Regions from separate parts of the Paraglaciecola sp. 2405UD69-4 genome, predicted to be linked through region 1. Evidence: predicted binding sites of a transcription regulator. Region 1 holds the regulator's gene; each other region holds the start of a gene.
What was found. Region 1 encodes sigma-54, which starts transcription at its own class of promoters, with help from an activator protein. Its sites were predicted from a motif close to GTTGGCACGNNNNTNGNNT; they were not measured.
Positions count from the first base shown of each region.

Region 2: a site for sigma-54 is predicted at 6,080-6,098, ahead of ACMUMK_RS11605 (DUF3192 domain-containing protein). Genes of this name have one in related genera too.
Region 3: a site for sigma-54 is predicted at 5,474-5,492, ahead of ACMUMK_RS05045 (PEP-CTERM sorting domain-containing protein). Genes of this name have one in related genera too.

Region 1 covers NZ_JBLIXM010000003.1:150,191-157,747, forward strand. The annotation lists gene ACMUMK_RS12845 (mechanosensitive ion channel domain-containing protein) at 1-210, opposite strand, end outside; gene ACMUMK_RS12850 (HPr family phosphocarrier protein) at 407-682, opposite strand; gene rapZ (RNase adapter RapZ) at 703-1,548, opposite strand; gene ptsN (PTS IIA-like nitrogen regulatory protein PtsN) at 1,545-1,991, opposite strand; gene hpf (ribosome hibernation promoting factor) at 2,024-2,311, opposite strand; gene ACMUMK_RS12870 (RNA polymerase factor sigma-54) at 2,337-3,839, opposite strand; gene lptB (LPS export ABC transporter ATP-binding protein) at 3,895-4,620, opposite strand; gene lptA (lipopolysaccharide transport periplasmic protein LptA) at 4,620-5,168, opposite strand; gene lptC (LPS export ABC transporter periplasmic protein LptC) at 5,131-5,697, opposite strand; gene kdsC (3-deoxy-manno-octulosonate-8-phosphatase KdsC) at 5,694-6,245, opposite strand; gene ACMUMK_RS12895 (KpsF/GutQ family sugar-phosphate isomerase) at 6,248-7,213, opposite strand; gene ACMUMK_RS12900 (calcium/sodium antiporter) at 7,222-7,557, opposite strand, start outside.
Region 2 covers NZ_JBLIXM010000002.1:1,143,347-1,150,903, forward strand. The annotation lists gene murJ (murein biosynthesis integral membrane protein MurJ) at 1-1,033, opposite strand, end outside; gene rpsT (30S ribosomal protein S20) at 1,383-1,646, shown strand; gene truC (tRNA pseudouridine(65) synthase TruC) at 1,775-2,521, opposite strand; gene ACMUMK_RS11585 (YqcC family protein) at 2,523-2,855, opposite strand; gene ACMUMK_RS11590 (DUF3549 family protein) at 2,947-3,963, shown strand; gene ACMUMK_RS11595 (DUF3301 domain-containing protein) at 3,994-4,275, shown strand; gene ACMUMK_RS11600 (GNAT family N-acetyltransferase) at 4,898-5,548, opposite strand; gene ACMUMK_RS11605 (DUF3192 domain-containing protein) at 5,661-6,029, opposite strand; gene ACMUMK_RS11610 (hypothetical protein) at 6,202-6,498, shown strand; gene syd (SecY-interacting protein) at 6,488-7,042, opposite strand; gene queF (NADPH-dependent 7-cyano-7-deazaguanine reductase QueF) at 7,169-7,557, shown strand, end outside.
Region 3 covers NZ_JBLIXM010000001.1:1,138,273-1,145,829, reverse strand. The annotation lists gene cobT (nicotinate-nucleotide--dimethylbenzimidazole phosphoribosyltransferase) at 1-311, shown strand, start outside; gene ACMUMK_RS05075 (adenosylcobinamide-GDP ribazoletransferase) at 322-1,101, shown strand; gene cobU (bifunctional adenosylcobinamide kinase/adenosylcobinamide-phosphate guanylyltransferase) at 1,143-1,679, shown strand; gene ACMUMK_RS05065 (histidine phosphatase family protein) at 1,676-2,326, shown strand; gene ACMUMK_RS05060 (cobyric acid synthase) at 2,310-3,845, shown strand; gene cobO (cob(I)yrinic acid a,c-diamide adenosyltransferase) at 3,847-4,449, shown strand; gene ACMUMK_RS05050 (cobalamin-binding protein) at 4,446-5,318, shown strand; gene ACMUMK_RS05045 (PEP-CTERM sorting domain-containing protein) at 5,561-6,157, shown strand; cobalamin riboswitch at 6,302-6,462, shown strand; gene ACMUMK_RS05040 (TonB-dependent receptor plug domain-containing protein) at 6,614-7,557, shown strand, end outside.

The sequences.
Region 1 (7,557 bases):
TTCCTTTAAGGGCAGTGAAATCACCACACTGATTAAGCCCACAAGTAATAGCAATAGCGTTACTACTTGGCGAGAAAAGGTGTTTTCATTGCCTTTATGCTGTTGCCTTATGAGCATGAGCTTTTGACTTAGCCAAGTTACAAAGCCAAAAAAACATAAAGTGACTAATGCGGGCAGCCAATCCATTAATAGGTTATCACTTAGGTCCACAAAATTTACCTTTTAGATACATGTCTTCTTATGGGCTTATCCTATCACTAAGCGTCAAATTAGTCGCTTTAGTAAGAGTGGCAATCAGGTTTTTGAATGTCTGCTAGTTCGGGGAGATACTTTTTAAATTTGCTGGGGTAAAAGTTGAATTGGGATGCGGAGGCAGCTAGCTCTTTTTTAACAGATAAATACTCGTTTACTCATCTTCATTGAAGCGAGTTGCCACTAATATTTCCACTGCATCTAACGCCTCTTTGGCGTCTGGTCCTTCACTCACAAATCTAATCTCTTTGCCTTGATTGCCTTCTAGCATCATTAAACCAAGCACACTGTTAGCTGAAGCGGTTTTTTCGCCAAGATGCAAAGTGATCTCAGCATCAAACTTATTGGTTAACTGAACCAGTTGCGTGGCAGCTCTAGCGTGAAGTCCAAGCTTGTTGACAATCAGTAATGTTTTCTCGAATGTGGCCATAGCGTTCTTCTTTGTAAGGCTTAGCGATTTAGTTCGCGATGCCGTATTTGTACATCAGGATGTGAGTCTGTAAATGCTTTCGCAAGGGTTTCTGCCACGTAAACTGAGCGATGTTGTCCACCTGTACAGCCAATGGCAATGGTGACATAGCTACGGTTGTTTCTTTCTAAGTGGGGGAGCCAAGTGGATATTAGATTTTGAATTTGCCAAATAAACTTAGTCACGATTGGCTGTGAGCCTAGAAAAATTTGTACTGGGGCATCTAAACCTGTGAGATGTTTTAGATCTGGCTCCCAATGGGGATTGGGTAAAAATCGCCCGTCAAACATATAGTCGGCATCTTTTGGTGTTCCATATTTAAATCCAAAAGATTCAAATACCAATACTAACCTTGAACTCTTTTTGCCTAAAATCCTTTCTCGCACTAGTTCTGCTAACTGATGTATCGATAATTGGTCTGTATCTAAATATAAATCAGCTCGCTCAGCGATAGGGGCAAGCAGTTGGCTTTCTGCCTGAATTGCAGCGGATAAGGATTTATTTTGTTTTGATAATGGGTGTAATCGTCTTGTTTCGCTGAAGCGTTTTATTAGAATATCGTCGCTGGCATCAAGGTAAAGAATGGTCACATCCCAAGATTCCGGTAGATAGTTAAGAATTTCTACTAGTTCATTTGGATCTTTAGGGAGGTTTCGAACATCAATGCTAACAGCTACTTGTTGGTATTCATCTACTACCGTGTGAATTAATGTGGGGAGCAGATTAACTGGGATATTATCGACGCAATAATACCCAAGGTCTTCTAGAGATCTTAGTACTACAGACTTGCCAGAGCCAGAGCGACCACTAGTAATGATAAGTTTCATTCGACTACAGCCTTGAATAGTTCTTCGTCTGTAGTGGCGGCACGCATCATTTTCAGCGTTTCTTTATTTGTTAGTTTTTCGGCAATTGCCGATAAAGTACCAAGGTGTTCTGAAGCTTTATCTGTGGGAACTAATATTGCAAAAAAAACATCAACAGGAGCATTGTCTATAGCTTCATAGTTGATAGGCGTTTCGCTGGTAACAACTATTGCAATCACCTCTTCTAGATTTTCAAGGCGCCCATGGGGTAAAGCTATGCCATTGCCAATCCCTGTGCTACCCATTTTTTCTCGGCACATAAGGCAAGATAAAATGGTGGCTTGATCTATTTCTAGTAAGTGTTGACTAGCAATATCACTGATATGTTCCAGGATTCTTTTTTTACTTGCTCCCTGAACTGCACACAAGGTGCAGTCAGGGTGAAGGATATCTTTAATTTCCATTGGCATATTCTAATTGTTGTAAGGAATTTAAGTTAGTGGCGTTGTAGCTTTTCCTTGTACTTTAACACCTGTCTATCGAGCTTATCTATTAATCCATCTATCGCAGCATACATATCAGAATGTTCTGATGTTGCGAATACTTCAGTACCACTGAGGTGCAAAGTTGCCTCTGCTTTTTGGGTTAGCTTTTCTACATTTAAAATGACGTGTACGTTATTGATATGATCGAAATGCCGTTCCAACTTAGTGAATTTGGTGTCGACGTAGTTCTTCAAAGAATCTGTAATATCTACATGATGACCGGTAAGGTTAATTTGCATATCGCCTTTTCCTTCTTTAATGCGCCTATAGTAGGCTCTTACGTTGATTTGACGGGGGTATCATTAAGGACTCCCGATATTTTGCTATTGTCCGCCGCGCGACCATTATGCCTTGGTCGGCCAACAATTGAGCAATTTTACTATCACTTAGTGGTTTACTGGGCATTTCTGCTGCGACTAGCTTCTTAATTAAAGCGCGTATAGCCGTAGAAGAACATTCGCCACCTGTTTCTGTGGCAACGTGGCTTGAGAAGAAATATTTAAGCTCAAAGATACCACGTGGTGTGTGCATATACTTTTGAGTAGTAACTCGTGAAATGGTGGATTCATGCATGTCGACCATTTCGGCAACATCATTTAACACCATAGGTTTCATCATTTCTGGACCATGCTCGAAAAACCCCATTTGCTGCTGAACTATGCAATTAGAGACTTTAAGTAGGGTGTCGTTACGACTTTCAACACTTTTTATAAACCATTTAGCTTCTTGGAGATGCGAGCGAATAAACTGACTGTCAGTTGAGCTTTTTACACTCTTGCTCATGGCCGCATATTGCTGATTTACATTAAGTTTTGGTAAGCTGTCTGGGTTGAGCTCTACTGTCCATCGGCCGTTCTTTTTGGCAACCGATACATCTGGAATTACGTATTCAGATTCACCAGTAACTATGGCTGTTCCTGGTCTTGGGTTGAGAGTTTGTAGTAAGCGCATTGCTTCACGTAATTCGTCTTCTTTCATGCGGGTTTTGCGCATTAAGGTTCGATAATCTTTACTACCAATGAGATCACAATAGTCGGTGATCAACATCTTGGCTTCTTCTAACCAAGGTGTATCAGGAGAAAATTGGTTTAGTTGAATAAGTAAACACTCTTGTGCGCTTCTCGCACCTGAGCCAATTGGATCAAACATCTGAATACGCTTTAACACGACTTCAACTTCATCCAACTCTATTTCTTCATCGTCCATGCTGGCTAGCACTTCTTCTGTACTTATCGTTAAATAACCAGCTTCGTCAATAGAGTCAATGATGGCCATTGCTATGGCGACATCTGTTTCACTGAAGTGAGTGAGGCGCATTTGCCACAGCAGGTGGTCTTGAATATTGTCTGTGGTTTCCCCTTGAAACACAGGTTCATCATCACTGGCTGAGCCTGAACTCGATGAGGATGATGTTGGAGCTGGGGCAGATGATGCACTTAGGTATTCGTCCCAAGTGCTGTCTAAAGGTAAATCTTCAGGGATATCATTATTTTGCAGAGCATCGCCAGCTTCTACGCTGTCAACGTTGACTTCTTGTTGCTCGCTTAATTTCTCTGCTGAGTCAGCAGAGTGGTTGGTTTCAAGTGCTTTATCGCCACTGGCATTGTCGTGTTGCTCTTCAACTTCAAGTAATGGATTTGAATCAAGGGCTTCTTGAATTTCAGTTTGCAAATCCAAAGTAGACAACTGCAACAGCTTGATAGCTTGCTGCAACTGAGGTGTCATTGTGAGCTGTTGGCTAAATTTTAACTGTAAAGAGGGTTTCATTCACTTCTTATATTTAATGTAATGTGTTTATCAGCCGAGTTAACGTATGTGCTAACTATAGCCTGAATTGTTCACCTAGGTATACATCTCTTACACGTTGATCACTTAAAACATCTTCCGCCGTACCCGACGCAATTAATTCACCGTGACTAACAATGTAAGCTTTTTCGCATACATCCAAGGTTTCCCGTACATTGTGGTCTGTTATTAAAACACCTAAACCACGGTCTCGTAAATGTTGAATTATGACTTTAATATCGTTAACTGATATAGGATCAACCCCTGCAAAAGGTTCATCTAAAAGTATAAAATCAGGATCTGCTGCTAGTGCTCTTGCTATTTCTACTCGGCGTCTTTCGCCACCTGATAAGCTCATTCCTAGACTATTACGAATATGATTGATATTGAATTCATCTAGTAGCGCGTCTGCTTGTTGTTCCCTTTGTTCTTTAGACAATTCTTTTCTAGTCTGCAATATTGCCATTAGGTTTTGGTATACAGTGAGCTTTCTAAATATTGATGCTTCCTGTGGAAGATAACCTATACCTTGCCTAGCACGCACATGCATGGGCTGTAAGGTTAATTCTTGTTGATCAATATAAATGTCACCTTTATCTAAAGGTACTAAACCTACAATCATATAAAAAGTGGTAGTTTTTCCCGCACCATTTGGCCCAAGTAAACCAACTATTTGCCCGGTTGAAACCTCTAGGCTAACGTCCCGTACTACTTGTCGAGACTTGTATGATTTTGCTAAATGGCTAGCTTTTAATAAGGCCATTAAGGTTGTTTATCCTGTTGTTTTTTTGCGTTTGACTTTTCTTTGGAGACGGGCTGAAAAGTTGTAATGACTGGCACGCTGCCTTGTTCGTCACCTTGAGCAATAATTTGTTCAAGTTCCATATTAAACACAATAGATTCACCTTTCACGCTACTTGCATTTTGTTCAATCTGCGCTCCACCTGACAAAGACAGTGCACGTGACTCACGCTTATATTCAATTCTGTTCGCTTTTGCGGTGACAATACTGCCGTCTTCTTGTTGTTGGGAGTACTCTGCTGGATTGCCCGTGGCAATGAATATTTCTTTGCCGTCTCCAGCACTTGCATCAATCTCTAATTCATCAGCTTTAAGCTCTAACGAGCCTTGTTTTATCACAACATTCCCTTCATGGAATGCTTTTTTAGCGATCCCGTCTGCTTGCTGATATAAAGAAGACAATTCAATCTTTTGATTAAAGTCATCTTTGCCGGCTACACTCTGCGCTGAAAATAGCAACGCAGCCAGTAAGCTAGCGTGACGCAGTAGGTTGATATACGGTTTTGACATGGTTAAGTAACTCGTATTTTTGGGTTTCTAAGTTTGCGGTAAAACCATTGCTATTAATGACATAGTTCGGGCCAATAATCTCTACAGCCTGATCAGAATACATGGTCTTATCTGTTAAGTTTACTTCGATAAAGTTAGTGCGAATAGTTTGTACATAGCCTTCTTCACTTAAGCTCGTCACTTTTACGTCTGTTTCAAATTGTAACCTTTGATCTTCGTATAGCGTCCCTTCTTTTGCGTCTACTTGCCAAGAATGTAACGTTTGAGCATATAACAAATAACTTGGTTCCTTGAAAAGTGTGAAGCCTAGTAAGTCATAATTCTCCATTTTTTCAGCATATACCTGATGGTTAATCTGCCCAAACTTGTCGTACAAAGTGCTCTTCATTTTATTGGCTTGATAGTTTGGTATCCAAGCTTCTTCAGTTTCGGGTAAGTTTTCTATTTTTTCCTGTTCTAGCCAAGCAGGTAAACTCAGTCCTAAGGCAAGGCTAAACAAAACCAATATACAAATCGTTAGGCGGCTCATACGCTAGCGCCATGAATATTGGTAAGTTGCCCTTTAGTTAGCAGGATTAAATCACACACTTCTCGAACAGCGCCAAATCCACCTTTCGTTTGTGTAACATAATCTGCAGTGCTTGCCACTAATGGGTGACCGTCATTGACACAGATATTTAGGCTTGCTGCATTGAACATCCCCATATCTGGCATATCGTCACCAATGGCAGCGGTTTGTTCGGCTTTTATGCCTAACTCTAATTGTAAGGCTTCAAGTGCAGGTTGTTTATCTTCACAGCCTTGCAATATATGTTTTACACCTAAGGCTGTCATTCTGGTTTCAACCATTTTAGATTTGCGGCCAGTAATCACAACCACATGAATTCCTATGTTCAAGAGAGCTTTGACCCCGTAGCCATCTCGGGTATGGAAAGCTTTTAATTCTTCGCCGTTTTGGCCCATGTATATACGACCATCTGAAAATACTCCATCTACATCACAGGCTAATAATTTAATTTCTGAGAGCTTTTCAAATAGTTGTTTTTCTACTTTTCCGTAGGGTGTTTCGATTGTCATGGTTAAATTATTCCAGCTTGAAGTAGTAGTTGCATATTTATTGCGCCCACAGGTATGCCTTCTTTGTTTGTGACAAATAATGAATTAATCTTGTGTTTTTGCATTAATTTCAATACTTCTGCAGCCAACATTTCCGAAGAGGCAGTGATGCTGTTTTTTGTCATAATGTCTTTAATGGCAACCTTATGTACGTCTATTTTATTGTCTAATACTCGCCTTAGGTCACCATCAGTGAAAATGCCCAGTAGCTTTCCAGATGCATCTACAACACCCGTCATACCAAGGGCTTTTTTAGATATTTCTACCAGGGCTGTGCTTAAGGTTTGATCTGGTGAAACCAAAGGCAAAGCTTCATGTTTTACCATGATATCGTCAAGCTTTAACAATAGTCGTTTACCCAAAGAGCCGCCAGGATGAGACATAGCGAAGTCCTCAGATGTAAAACCTCTCGCATCTAATAGGGCTACTGCAAGGGCGTCGCCCATGACTAATGTGGCGGTGGTGCTGGATGTTGGAGCTAGCCCAAGAGAACAGGCTTCTTTTTCAACTTTTACGCAAAGTTTAACGTCAGCATATTTCCCTAAAGCACTATTAACATTAGATGTCATTGCAATAATAGTAACACCTAGGCGCTTTACAACTGGTACTAATGCCAATAGCTCTGCGGTTTCTCCTGAGTTGGAGATTGTGAGCAGTATGTCTTGTTCTGTGAGCATTCCAAGGTCACCGTGATTGGCTTCCGCTGGATGCATAAAAAAGGCTGGCGTACCGGTACTTGCAAGGGTGGCAGATATTTTATGGCCTATGTGCCCTGATTTACCCATACCAGACACCACCACCTTACCTTTACATGCCATGATGAGTTCACAGGCTTTGGTAAAGTCGTCATCAATATACTGAGTTAACTGTTCAATCGCTTGTTTTTCTATTTCTAACACTTGAAGTGCAGATTGTTTAAATTTTGTCATAGGGATATCTAACTAAATAACAAAAATTGATAGCCAGCAAAGCAGGCCAAGAAACATAAACCTTCTACTCGGTTAATGCGCCTCGAGCCTCTAAAATTAAAGCTAAATATAATTAACAATAAGGTGAGCCCAAGCATAACAAAGCCATCTCTACTTGCTGCATTGATGTCAATTTCTCCTGGGTTTATTAGGCCTGGCATAGCAAGAACGGCTAAAATATTGAAAATATTAGATCCAATTATATTCCCTAAAGCTAAGTCGTCTTCATTTTTGAGAACACCAGCGATACAAGCTGCTAATTCAGGTAGGCTAGTGCCTATAGCAATAATGGTTAAACCTATAAC
Region 2 (7,557 bases), on a different contig from region 1:
TAGTAAGTAGCATAGGCTCGGCAAGTATAAATAACCCAGTGGCAGCCGGAATACCTAATAAACAAACCATTTTTACTGCCCAATCAATATTATTACTAAATGCTTTACTGTCATTTGTCACATGATTTTTTGACAAAGTTGGCAAAATAACAGTTGCGATAGCTATACCAAACAAACCTAAAGGAAACTCTAGAAGTCGATCCGAATAATACAACCAAGAAATAGCCCCTGTACCTAAAAAGCTAGCAATCATGGTATCTAACAATAAATTTATTTGTCCAACTGATACACCAAACAATGCCGGAACCATTAATGTCCGCACTTTGATCAAGTCAGGATCATTCCAACCCCATTGTGGCTTACTAATTAACCCGGCTTTAAATAAAAAAGGGAGCAGAAAAAGCAGCTGTAATAACCCACCAATGAATACTCCCCATGCCAAGGCGAAAGCAGGTTCTTCGAAGTGTGGGGACATAAAGATGGCACAACTAATAATTGCCACATTGAGCAATACAGGTGTAAATGCAGCCACTGCAAATTTATTTAAAGTATTAAGAACTGCCCCAGCTAAACCGGTCAAAGAGACGAACAACAAATAAGGAAAAGTGATTTTCAACATCCAAGAAGCCAATTCAAATTTTTCAGCTTGAGGTCCACCCTCCAAATAATCAATAAACCAGCCAGTGCCAAACAACGCAGCTAAAATCGGAGAAGCAATAACCCCAATAAGCGTTACTATGGTCACAATCACCCCTAAAGAACCGCTTACTTTTGCAATAAACTGTTTTAAATGCTCTTCATCTCCTTCATTTTTAACATCAGTTAGTACAGGAATAAATGCTTGGGCAAATGCACCTTCAGCAAAAAGTCTTCTTAAAAAGTTAGGAATTTTATTAGCGAATAAAAATACATCGGCATTAGCCCCCGCTCCCATCAAGTTAGCGATAACTGCATCTCTTACTAACCCAAGGATCCTCGAAAGGAATGTCATAAAGCTAACAATTAGCCCAGATTTAAATAACTTACGTGACAACCACTTAATTCCATTTTCCAAAAATATTATTATGCGTGAATTAGCATTACCAATCTACAAAATCTAATGACTAGACAAGATGTTCAACTAAGATTTCACTATAAAACTCCATTTCAAATGCTTAATGGACTTTTATAGTGAAATAACTCACTTGATAGACAGCTATTCATAGTTGTAAATTTATGAAATATAAGCACCACTTGGCTATGATTATCTCCCACTAAATTCAATCAAATTAGCAGCTGTTTGTTTTTGTATATAAATAGCTCAAAATTAATTGACATTCGGCAGCTTGTTCTCCATAATCCGCACCCTTGAATTTTGACTAGAATTTTTTGGGAGTTCCAACTTGGCTAACATCAAGTCTGCTAAGAAACGTGCAATACAGGCCGAAAAGCGTCGTCAACATAACGCTAGCCGTCGCTCAATGACACGTACATCTTTGAAAAAAGTAATTGCTGCTATCGCCTCTGGTGATAAAGAAGCAGCACAAGCTGCTTATTCAGCAGCAACCCCTTTGCTTGACCGTATGGCAACTAAAGGATTGATACACAAAAATAAGGCTGCTCGTCATAAGAGTCGTCTAGCGGCACAAATCAAAGCATTAAGCTAGGTTTGTTCGTATATTAAATTAAGCGCCTATGGCGCTTTTTTTGTATCTGAAAAACTGAAATTCTAAGTAAACATAGTAAAAATCATAAGTTAGACGCAGTTTAAGATTACCTCTCCCCTATCCCAATACTACAAGTTTTCCAACTCATTCAATTTAGACGTACTCATTTGCCACTGTTTAAGAAGGCTCATTATCTGTGAATCAAGGGGGGATTGAAGAAACAAATCCTCTGAGCTAACAGGGTGTTTAATTTCCATGGATTTACAGGTTAATGCCAACTGCTGAAGCCCAAACGTCTCTCGTAAAAAACGATTATGTTTACCATCTCCATGGGTAGTATCACCAATAATTGGGTGGTTAATATGAGCTAAGTGGCGCCTAAGTTGGTGTTTCCGTCCCGTTTTTGGCATTAGCTTTACCAATGAATATCGAGCCGTTGGGTATTTACTCACCTCGTAAGGCAGTTCAAAAGTATCTAATCGAGTGAAGTATGTCTGTGCACTTTGAGCTGGTTTATCTTGCTTCGCCATTTTATCTGCGATTTTATCCAACTTTTCTTTCAATGCGTAATCAATTACTCCTTCTTGTGGAGCAAAACCTCGCACAATAGCTAAATAGGTTTTACTAATCGTTTGCTGTGAAAATTGCTCACCTAATTTTCGAGCGATGTCTGAAGACAGCGCAAAAACGAGTACCCCAGAAGTAGGCCTATCAAGACGATGTACCGGAAAAACATGCTGTTCTATTTGATCCCTTAACATTTGCATAGCAAATTGAGTTTCATGTTTGTCAATCAAGCTACGATGCACTAAAAGACCTGATGGTTTATTAATGACAACAATATATTCATCTTGGTAAATCACGTCTAAGTGCACTTTAACTCCTCACAAACTCTGCAAACTTATTATCTATTTCAGCGAGAGCTTCCAATACATTACTAATAGAAGCTCGTCCTACAAAAGATTGTTCTGCGATCGGCATCAAAGACAAATTAACTGGTAATTCATTTTTTGAAATGACTATTGCCATCATTTTGGGAATAAATATAAACTGCAACCAATTTTCAAAGGGCATGTGATCACAAGCAAAAGGTAATTGACTCCCCAACGCAGCCTCAGATGGTGAAACGTCTGACCATAAATCACTAATGAGCATTTGTTTTTTTAATTTTTTAAGCAGAATTTCGACTTCTGAGTATCTACATGGCATGATCAATAATCTAATTGTTCGACTAAGCTTTTATCCAGAGTAAAAACTCCAAAGCTTACAATCTAATTCTAATTTCAAGTATAAGAATACCATGAGTCACATAAATACTATCAGTGAATTTTTATTGCACGCTGGCACCCAATGCCACGTGTTTGATATGGCAAGAGGCATAAAAGGCATAAGCTCCCAAGAGTTTCTAGAAATTGAAAGAGCTCAGGTGCCAGCTCCAAGACCTCGGCAGCAACATGCTTGGTTCGGACTCCTGTTCTTCAACAAGTCAGCCAGCAGCGAACACTATATTTGGTTTGTTAAATTACCACTGGATGAAAAAGGGCTTGTTATAGAAGCAGGTAGGCAGCAATTTTTACAAATCGTAGTCGAAGCATTAGGAGAAACCTTAAACAACGAAGCTAATCCGAATAATCAGCTACCTGATAACCCATTTACATTTGTACCAGGCCAGCAGCTCTTGGCGGACTTTAATAGCCTGTGTAAAGCCAAGTTAGAGCTGCCTTTCTCAGAACATTTAACAACCGCCCTTCAACATATCGAAAAGCCAGCTCAACAAGACTGGCGAGATATACCTTTGCAGGGTATTACAGACTTTTGTGCATCACTAAACAACCCAAACACTCAGGAAATATTTTTATCTAACTTTCAACATTTAGCACAACAGTTACAAATTGCGCTGTGCTCATCCCTTGAAAACCACCCTGTAAATGCAAAGCTAAGTGAATTCATTATTAACTGGGCTCAACAAGAGTCAAATAACTTGGATAAACTTCAATCCTCTTTACGAGCATTGAGTCAAAGCCAAGATAGCAAATCCCTTCATGCCTTCATTCTTTGTGTATTGAAAAGTGAAGCGGGAGAAAACCCAACTATTTTAATGCTAATAGCAGCAAGGCATTGGAAAGCGCTAGTTAACCAAGATATTTTGACAATATTTATTGAAGGTTTAGCAAAATGTGCACCTGAGTACTTTGGTGGACTTTATGCAGACTTAGTACAAATACCAGAAATTCGACAAGTTATGCTAAGCGTCCTCCGTTGGCCAGATAAAAGCCCTAACCTTACAACAGCTATTGGTAAAGTATTTGGACAATAACCCATCATGAACCTATATGACTTAATAATATTGATTTCTATACTAGGAGTATTTGCTTTATTTTGGCGAATCAGAGCAATATCTGAACAAGTAAAAATATCCTTGCAACAATATTGTGATAACCAAAATATGCAACTAATAAGTGTGGCGAGAAAGAAGACAAGAATAAAGAGCCATCACGGCAAACTTGATCTTCACACAGATTTTAACTTCGAGTTTTCTGGTAATGGAGAAGATAGCTATCAAGGAAATGTATCTATGATTGGTTTACGTTTAACTAAAATTGATACACCCGCATATAAAATAGATTAAAGCGAATGGGTGCCCAAAAATGAAAAAGGCATAACTTGAAGATCAAGATATGCCTTTTGGTAGAATTTTGAAGTTCCTTCTCAGCTATCCATTGCAAATTGTCCTAAAATCCATTTTCTACCCTTTCCATTACATCTCATTTTTCCTAATGAGCCACTCATCCTGAGTGTATCCTTTATCCCTTCCATCCCACAGTCCTTAGGGGCGCCATCCAAGCGTGTCCAAATCCCTATGAATGCCATCCAAAGCAAATCTACGTCATTGTATTCCTATCCCTCAGCTTTACGTCCTTTTAAAGCTCTCATCCTGAGCTCCAGTCCCTAAATATTGCAGCCTTGCAATATCTGCTTAGTCCCTTAGCAATCCAGTCTATCCGTATGTCTTCCTGACTCGTCGTGTTTCCTTGTGACGAGTTAAAGATAGAGGATTTAAGGATTTTAACTAGGAGCAAATCTGCAAAAAATAAAATATAAAGAAGTCTAACAAGAACAAATAAAAAATTATTGTTATAAAACAGTTGGTTAAATAACGCGTAGGTTAATGCTATTGGTAAATTGACGACTTATCTTACAAGCTTGTACGAAATATCTTACAAAGATATATCTAAATTCTTACACTGATTTTATGAGGCTTTTCTATGACGGAACATTAAGTGCCCATTAATATTACCGAAGGCTAATTCTTCAACCATAGAATAGTTTCCATCTTCAAAAAAAGATAAACATTTAGGTAAAGTCACATACATGCCTACACCTTCGCTCTCTTGGTCTTCTAACATGATCCCTTCTATTGCACTCATAAGTACGTGTCCTAACCCTGAGTGCTGATGATCTGGGTGTACTCCAATAAAAGACAACATATGATAATGCTTCGCTGGGACCCGCTCTCTAACCAGTGCTTCCTTTTCAATCATCTGCTTGGTGCCTAAATAACCTGCAGTTAACAACATCTTCAAGCGCCAATGCCAAAACCGACTAGGTTTTAATTGATTTTCAGGGGTAACCAAACATGTAACAGCTGTGAGCCTGTTATCTACAAACAATCCAATCATTGGCTGCCTTGCAGCCCAGAACGCATGTAACTCTTCTCTAATAGTGGAACGTAATCGAGACTCATACCCCTCTTTATTGTATTGGAAGATATCAACAAAGAGGGGATCATCATGATACGCTTGGTAAAGAATTGAGGCTGCTATTTTTAAATCTTCAGCAGTTAAGTACACAGCTTTAATGTTGCTAACTTCTTCTACTTGATTGTTTAACAAGGTACTCATGTTATGCCCCCATGCGTTTTTGATTACTCTACCTCAAACACCAAGACATGTTAAATAAATGTGACAAAAAAATTATTCCTAGCCAGAAGCTCTATATATTCATTAGCAAATATTACTCATTGATCATCTTATAAGCGCTATCTCCCCAGCCCACTAGTATTCCGTTTTTAAATATCAAAGGAGTGCACTCTTCTTTTGTAGTTACACCATCACTCTCTACTTTCTGAGTACGGTAATAAAGAACGCGGTAGCTATCCTCATTTGTTTTATAGAACTCATTAAAGTCCGCTGTCCCCATTGAACTTAGTATTTGTTCATAGCTAGTATTAGGTTGTAACTTTGCTATATGTTTACGGTTTTTTCTCTCACTGTCTTGCCAAGATGAAGAGTGTTTATAATCCCCATTTCCATCAACTGAGATAACGCAACCACTTAACACCAATGAAGAACACAATACTGTTGTAATAACCCATTTTTTCATTTTAAATTCCTTAGTCTGTTAATATATAAAAACAATGATTTACACTGATTATTCAAAAACAGAGCCAAACATATAACCCATTGTTTTATATAGAAATATCAAAAATCAGTAGGTAATTTGATAGGGTTTGCTTAGTGATTAAACTTAATATTTAGGAAATTTGACCAATTAAATGAGTAATATCGATTATATTATGAACCTTTGCCATGAGATCCACCATAAAGGGAAAACTCCTTCGGTGGCACTAATAAGAAGTTCAGCAGCAAGACCTTTACCCATACCTGAAGTAATACAAGCAATTAAGCATTGGAAAGCCAACCCTGAATACAAGCCAAGCCTTGTCAAATTTGAACCAGAGGAAAAGCCAGCAATTGAGCTATTGCTAGAACAAAGAGTGAGTCACTTAGAAAGGCAACTCGAAACTATCATGAATGAAATAGCGTTATTAAAAAGTAAATTTAACGAGTAAAATTTGGCTCCAAACTACTCAGAAAGGCGGCTAAATTGGGGGCTAAAACTTTTTTTGGTAACATACCTACCTGCTCTAACATAACCTCCCCAGATTGATTATCTAATGTAATAATAAAATCATCATCATCAGTCAAACCAAAAAATAAAGTAATTGGCTGCTTTAGCCTTCGTTTCATCAACACGTGCCCAACTAAATTTTGTTGTAATCGAATAAAGTCGTCATCATTCCAAGGTTGCAACAACTGCACAGTGTCTTCAGATATTTTAGCGTTTAAATTATCACTCCAATAGCCAGTATAAAAATCGACCAAGTCATTATGGATAGAAATATCTAATGCTTTCTCGATATCACTAAAGTCGCCTCCATCTGCACGTTTAATTGGTTCCCAAGGCACACTGTTGCCATCTTTTGCTGAGGACATGTAACATAAAGATGGCCACTGAGGATCATAGTCAATTGATAATAGCTCAGGATCTTTGGCTCCCTGCTCAAGATATTTTTCTATAAATTTTTCTAACGCTATTGATACCGAACTACCCATACTGCACCTAACTTTTTCAAACTAAGCCTAAATTTACCATTTTGAAGAATAAAAAACACATTGAGGTTTAGGTGCTATGTTTCATAATGTAGACTTTCGAAATAACAATCAGCAAAAAGAGTAACCGTGAATACACCTATTGATAAAGAAGCAACACTCGCTTCATTAGGTTTAGGAAAAAAAACTGAATACCTAGAGACATATACTCCGAGCTTATTACAACCAGTTCCCCGTAGTATGAATCGCGACGATTTAAACTTACCTAACCAATTGCCATTTCACGGTTGTGACAGATGGAATGGTTATGAATTGTCTTGGCTAAATCCAAAAGGTAAGCCTCAAGTAGCAATATTACAGTGTGACATACCCGCTACATCTGCAAACCTAATTGAATCTAAATCGTTTAAGTTGTACCTAAACAGCTTTAACCAGAGTAAATTTGAGTCTATTGAAGCCGTGCACCAAGCCATAACAATAGACTTGTCGAGTTGTGCTGGCGAAGAAGTAAAGGTAAA
Region 3 (7,557 bases), on a different contig from region 1:
TTGTCGGCGCTATGTTGGCAACGGCCGCCGCGGGTAAAGTGATACTGGTAGACGGCTTCATTATTTCTGTTGCTGCACTAGTGGCAGTAAAAATTTCCCCTAAATCAAGACAGTTTATGATTTTTGCCCATTGTTCAGCAGAAAAAGGCCACCAGCTAGCATTGAATGAACTAGCAGCCCAGCCGCTGATAAATCTGGGGCTACGACTCGGAGAAGGCACAGGGGCCGCACTCGCCATACCACTGTTACAAGCAGCAGCCAGTTTTTACAACGATATGGCTACCTTCGACAGTGCCCAAATAAAGGTTTAATTCGCTCATAATGATTAAATGGTTACAGTATCAACTTAATTTATTCTTATTAGCACTAAGCTTTTTTAGCCGCTTGCCTATGGCTAAAAGCATTCAATACAGTCCGAGTAAAATGCGCCGCTCTAGCCGCTATTTTCCTATGGTAGGTTGGCTCTTGGCCTTAATGTTAAGTATCACTTATTGGCTACTGGTTCCCTATTTAGGTTCAGCACCAAGTTTATGCTTCATTATGGTACTGAGCCTATTGAGCACCGGAGCTCTCCATGAAGATGGTCTAGCCGATACCTGCGATGGCATATGGGGAGGACACACAACTGAACGAAAACTTGCCATCATGAAAGATAGCCGCATAGGAACCTATGGCAGCTGCGGCCTGATTATGGCTTTACTGAGTAAATTCACCTTACTCAGTTCACTTGCAGGGCACAATATACTGGAAATAGGTTTACTCATTGCCTATCCGTTATCACGCGCGATGGCCATTACCCTTGTCCAAGATATGCAATATGTATCTAACCAAATACCCACAACGGGCAGTAAAAGTGAACCTCTAGCTAAACCTTTTTCCTTTAAAACCTTATGTTTTGTCTTAGCGTCAGGGGCATTAGCCTGCTTATTTTTACCATTAACCACTAGCTTTTACATAATGTGTGGCTGCCTAGTTTTACGGTATTGGCTCAAGTACTGGCTGAACAAACACATTCAAGGGTATACAGGCGACAGCCTGGGAACGGCTCAACAATTACAAGAGCTTCTAATTTACACCATCATTTTGGCAAACGCCCACTGATGCAAATACCTATTCATAAATCTAGCAAACAAGGATAAACATTGATCCATTTAATACTGGGGGGAGCTCGTAGTGGAAAGTCTCGATTTGCTTTAAATGAAGCACTCAAGCTGAGTAATGCGTCTAACTTAGCCGTGACCTATGTGGCCACAGCCACAGCATTTGATACTGAAATGCAAACACGAATAGCACACCACAAAGCAGAACGCCCAAAAAAATGGGGCTTAGCCGAAGTACCTTTAGATTTAGAGGGGTTTCTTGCAAAAACCACTGAAGCTCCACCACAAGTATTACTTATAGATTGCTTAACATTATGGCTAAACAATCAACTATTTTCTAACCCAGAGCAGGACTTTAACGCCTTATTTAGCAACCTAATCATTGCTCTAAAAGCCAACCCAAGTGACATATTTTTAGTAGCAAATGAAGTTGGCTTAGGGGTTATTCCTATGGGAGAAGTTAGCCGTCAGTTTGTTGATCAAGCAGGCTGGTTAAACCAAGAATTAGCAAAGAAAGCCGACAAGGTGACCTTTGTCGCAGCAGGACTACCCATGGTACTTAAAGGAGCAGCACAATGACAGAACAGGCTAAGTCTGAACAGCCAACCCAAATCAACCTTTTACGCCATGGTGAAATTGACGGACCAGCCGCCTTATACGGCCGTACTGATGTGTTATTGAGTGAAAATGGCCAAAGGCAAATGCGACAACAAACAAGAAAACTGCTGTACCTAGACAACATAATTAGCTCACCACTGAGACGTTGCAGTGACTTTGCCACAGAAATAGCTCGTATCCATGAATTGGATGTAAAAATTGAACCAGACTTTCAGGAATGTGATTTTGGTGAATGGGATGGTATTCAATTTGATGATCAATCGCAGCACTGGCCCTTGATGACATCGTTCTGGCAAAGCCCTGAACAACACCCACCTCCTAAAGGAGAATCATTAGAAGGCTTCCATTCTCGAGTAATCAAGGCTTGGTCATCACTGCTACAGAGCGGCCAAAATCAATGTAACTTAGTGGTGTGCCATGGCGGAGTGATACGGCAAATTTTAGGTCATGTATTACCCGCTGATTGGCAAGATGGTGCTTGGTACAGCCAATTGCAAATAGGTTATGGCAGTTTAACAAGAATCACCATACCCGCTTATGAAGGAGCCCTACCAAGAGTAGACTTTATAGGCTTACCCGCAGACGTAGGACATGAAAACTTTGCCTAGTTCTAATCTAAAGCAAAATAGCAAAGGCGCAGCTGCCACCTTAATGATCCAAGGCACCACAACAGATGCAGGTAAAAGCCTACTCGTAGCGGGATTTTGTCGTTGTTTAAAACGCTTAGGTTATAAAGTGGCACCTTTTAAACCTCAGAATATGGCACTCAATAGTGCAGTTACAGCTGATGGCGGCGAGATAGGACGAGCTCAAGCCCTGCAAGCTCAGGCTGCAGGAGTTCTGCCCAATGTTGATATGAATCCAGTTTTACTCAAACCCAGTAGTGATACAGGCGCACAGGTAATCATTCACGGTAAAGCCATTAGTAATATGCAAGCCAAGGCATATCACGATTACAAAAAAGTGGCGATGCAAGCCGTTTTAGAATCTCATGAACGCTTGTCAAATGATTACCAAGTTATCATGGTTGAGGGGGCTGGCAGCCCAGCAGAAATAAATCTACGTGAAGGTGACATAGCCAACATGGGCTTCGCAGAAGCGGTAGACTGCCCTGTGATAATTGTGGCTGATATTGACAAAGGCGGGGTATTTGCTCACCTAGTCGGTACATTAGAATTATTATCAAAAAGTGAACAAAACCGTGTTGTAGGTTTTGTTATCAATAAATTCAGAGGGGACATAGCCTTATTACAAACAGGCTTAGACTGGCTAGAAAAATACACCAATAAACCAGTGTTAGGTGTTTTACCCTATTTGATGGACTTACAACTAGCTGAAGAAGATGCCATTCAAGCAAATCAAAATGTCCACAACCATGATATTCGCCTACGTATAGCTGTGCCTGTATTTGCACGAATTAGTAATCACACTGACTTTGATATGCTAAGGCTCCATCCACAGGTAGAATTACTATTCGTCCCACAGGGACAAGCCATCCCTAGCTGTGATCTAATTATTTTACCTGGCAGTAAAAATGTCAGAGGTGACTTAGCTTTACTCAAACAGCAAAAGTGGGACTGCGACATAGCAAAACACCTGCGGTACTCAGGCAAACTACTGGGGATATGCGGCGGCTACCAAATGCTGGGCGAGACCATTGACGATCCAAATGGTATCGAAGGTAAAAAAGGCGCATCACAGGCTTTAGGGTATTTACCTATAAACACCAAACTACAACCAGAAAAACAACTCGTTCAGAGTACCGGGGAGTTGTTACTAAATGCCCAAGCAGAGAAAAGGCTGACCATTAGAGGTTACCAAATCCATGTGGGCGAAAGTACCAGAGCAGCCGATGCTGCAGGATTTTGTCGCTTAGATAACGGCCAACTTGAAGGTTGTGTTAGCGACGACAATCAAGTGGCAGGAAGCTATTTACATGGCATGTTCGATAGCCCTGAAGTTCTCCAGCAAATACTGGCATGGGCTGGTGCGACAACAGATAAATTAGAAAGTTATGACATTCAACAAGACAATGAATTAGATCGCTTAGCAGACGCCTGTGAAGCCCATTTAGATTGGTCTAAAATCACAACTATTATCACATCACAAATGAAGAAGAATCACTAACATGAGTCAAGAAGAAGATAAATCTCGCCACAAAAAACGTATGCAACAGCAAAAAGCCAAAGTCGATGAACGTATTGCCGCTGCACAGCAAGATAAAGGGTTACTACTGGTTTTAACCGGTAATGGTAAAGGTAAGTCAACCTCTGGATTTGGCACTATTACCCGGGCAGTAGGACATGGTTTACATGCTAAAGTAGTGCAGTACGTAAAAGGTGGCTGGGAGTGCGGAGAGCGCGATCTACTAGAAAAAAATGGCGTAGAATTTCATGTAATGGGCACAGGCTTCACCTGGGAAACCCAAGACAAAGAAACTGACATTAAAGCCGCGCAAGCAGCTTGGAGCTATAGTAAAACTCTACTTCAAGACCCAAGTGTAGATGTGATTTTATTAGATGAAATCACCTATATGATCACCTACAAATACATAGACTTAGATGAGGTAATAGCGGCATTAACTGCAAGGCCAAAAGACCAGCATGTGGTAATCACTGGTCGAGCTTGTCATAGGGCGATTATCGAAATAGCCGATACAGTAAGCGAAGTACGCCCAGTTAAACATGCCTTCGACAAGGGTATAAAAGCCCAAAAGGGGATCGACTGGTGAAGTTACCCCAAGCTTTATTAGTGGTTTTATTTGTCATTATCAGCTTACCTAGCTTAGCTGAAACAAATTCCCCTTTAACTGATGAGCAAAAACAGCAAAGACGGATCATTGCACTGGCCCCACATTTGGTTGAATCTCTGTATGCCATTGGTGCAGCAGAGCAAATTATAGGTACCACTGCCCATGCAGATTACCCAGAGGATGCTAACAATATTCTGCGGGTAGGAAATTACGCTCGTTTGCAAATAGAGAAAATACTACAGCTTAATCCCGATGTTATTATTGCTTGGAAAACCGGTAACCCCTCAGATGACTTGGCCCGTTTAGAAAAATATAATCTCAAGGTCGTGTACACTGCCCCCACTCAACTTGAAGATGTGGCAGCTGAAATTCTCATGCTAGGTGAATTAACCGGACGTAATGAGGCCGCAAAAGCACTAGCAGCCAAATATTTAACAAGATTAACGTCCCTCAAAAAAACCTATAGCCAACTGACTCCCGTCAAAATATTTTACGAAATGTGGTCGCGACCACTTCGTACAGTGGCAAATAACGCCTTGTTACAACAGCAAGTAGAATTATGTGGGGGCTTCAACCCATTTGCTGACGCATTAGACGACTACCCCATTGTTGGGTTAGAACAAGTGCTCACCACACTCCCTGAAGTGGTAATACAACCCAATCCACACAGCAGTGATAGTCCAGACGGCTTGGATTGGCAGCAGTGGCAACATATTCCGGCGGCCAAAAACAACTTTATTTTACATCCTGATCCTGACAAAACTCACAGACTTACCACCCGAATGCTGGATGAAGTTAAAATTTTGTGTGAACAAATAGACTCAGCCCGTCAGTTTTACCAAGACTAAGAAAATAGAAAAGCGTTATTGACGAATGAACTGACTGCAAAGAAACAATTAGATTTGAACTAAATGCTAACGCCTTTATGTCAATTTATTTTACAAGCCCTTAGAATAAAAACCCAAAAAATCCATAACCAATTGAAAGAAAACAAATAAAAAATCTTGGCTCGAAAATCGCTTTATAAAATTGCTTTATATGGAGTGTAATAATAATTTAGTACCAACTAATTTAAACATAGGAATTCAATATGAACGTAAGAATGTTAAAAATGGCAGTTGCAGGTATAGCGTTATCAATTAGTAGTTTTGCCAATGCAGTACTCGTTTTACAAGTTGACCTTAGTGTTGAAAACTCTATTACCATTAGTGCTACATCAGGTACCTCACTTGCAACTGTCAGTGGCAGTGACTTTACAGGATTTTTACTAACTGATTTTTTTGACTCGTCGTTTGAAGTATTAGGTGGTACATATTTAACATCCGGCAATCTTAGCAGTGCAAACAATACAAGTAATGGCATCCCCTTGATTTATAGCCACCTTGCTGATACCGGCTTAAATATTTGGACATTTACTGATGACCCTTCAATGACATTTACCGCAGGAGAACTCGCCTTTAGTGGGCAAGGAAACTGGGCTGTTACGTCAGCTATGTATGTTAGTGCCCTTAACGGTGCACAAAGCGGAAACGTTTACGCCCCAGCAGACAGCATTGACGATATAGGAGGTGCTGGATTGATTGGTACTTGGGCAGTAGTTGGAGCAGAGGAAGTACCCGCACCTTCTACCCCCGCTATTTTAGGCTTAGCTTTGATGGGCCTAGCATTGCGTAGACTTAAAAAATAAGAACCAGTTTAGTCATCTCATTGGCTTGGCTTGGCTTGGCTTGGCTAGTTTAAAAAAGCTTATTAAACACCTGTCATTCGACAGGTGTTTTTTTATATATCAATGGTGTAAACCCCGTTGACAATATCCTTAACTAAACGTATCTTGCACGCCACTATTCTAGGTGCCTATCGCTTATTTACTTATTGACAAATAAACTGGATAGGGTAAACGGGAAGTGTGGTGAAATTCCACTGCTGCCCCCGCAACGGTAATATGCAAATTCGCATTAAAGCCCGACACCGGCCTAAGTAAATAGCTATTTTTACGTATGGAGCGGCGGGCTTCATTAGAATGCACATATTCTTAGGTGACCTTGTTTGATTACCTAAACATGGCGTTTGTTATACATCACAAACCACGCAATTCTTTACCCACCCCTCTCAATCGTTTTTTAAAGATAAGATTGAGGATTTTATGAAACTTACATCACTCGCGTTATCGGTCAGCGCAGCCCTAATTGCCAGCCCATTATTTGCACAAGAAAATATACAGCAGAATAACGAAGAACAAGACATAGAAAAAATGGTTGTGGTGTCTAGTCGTATTGCTATGCCACTTAGAGAAATTGCCACGTCTGTATCTGTCGTCACCAAAGAAGACATTGAACTTAGAGGTTACAACAACCTTGCCGATGTATTAAAAGTCCAACCAGCAATTGGCGTTACTGACACAGGTGGGGCTGGTTCTACCACCTCGTTACGTATTCGTGGTGAAGAAGGTTATCGTACATTAGTACGTATTGATGGGGTGGATATTTCCGATCCTACCGGTACTCAAGTTGGCCCTAAGCTTACCCATTTACAAAGTAGTAATATCGAGCGAGTAGAAATTTTACGAGGCTCACAAGGGCTAGCCTATGGCGCTGACGCAGGTGGCGTAATCAATATCTTAAGTGGCGCAGGAAGCGAAGATTTGTCTGGCAATATTAATGCTGAGTTTGGCCGTTACGGCACTAGCAACCTAGCTGCTGATGTAGGTGGTAGTACCGACACTGTTGATTATTACCTGTCAGCTTCTAACTATCAAACCGATGGTTTTAACTCTCGTACCGATGATGCCACTCTTGATGAAGACGGCTACGACAATACCAGTATACATTCTCGTTTAGGTTGGCAAGTCAAAGACAATCTAAAACTAGGAGTGGTACTGCGTAACACCACAGGCGACGGAGAGTTTGATAATTGTTTTTCAGCCATTGGGACAAACGATTGTGAAACCGAGTTCACTCAAAGTAATTTAAGACTGACAGCTAATTACACTACAAACCTTAGCTCCCATGAATTTGCATATGCTAAAACCATAGTAGAGCGAGAAAACTTCACTGATGGCCTTTCAAGCTTCTTTACAAAAGGTAACGT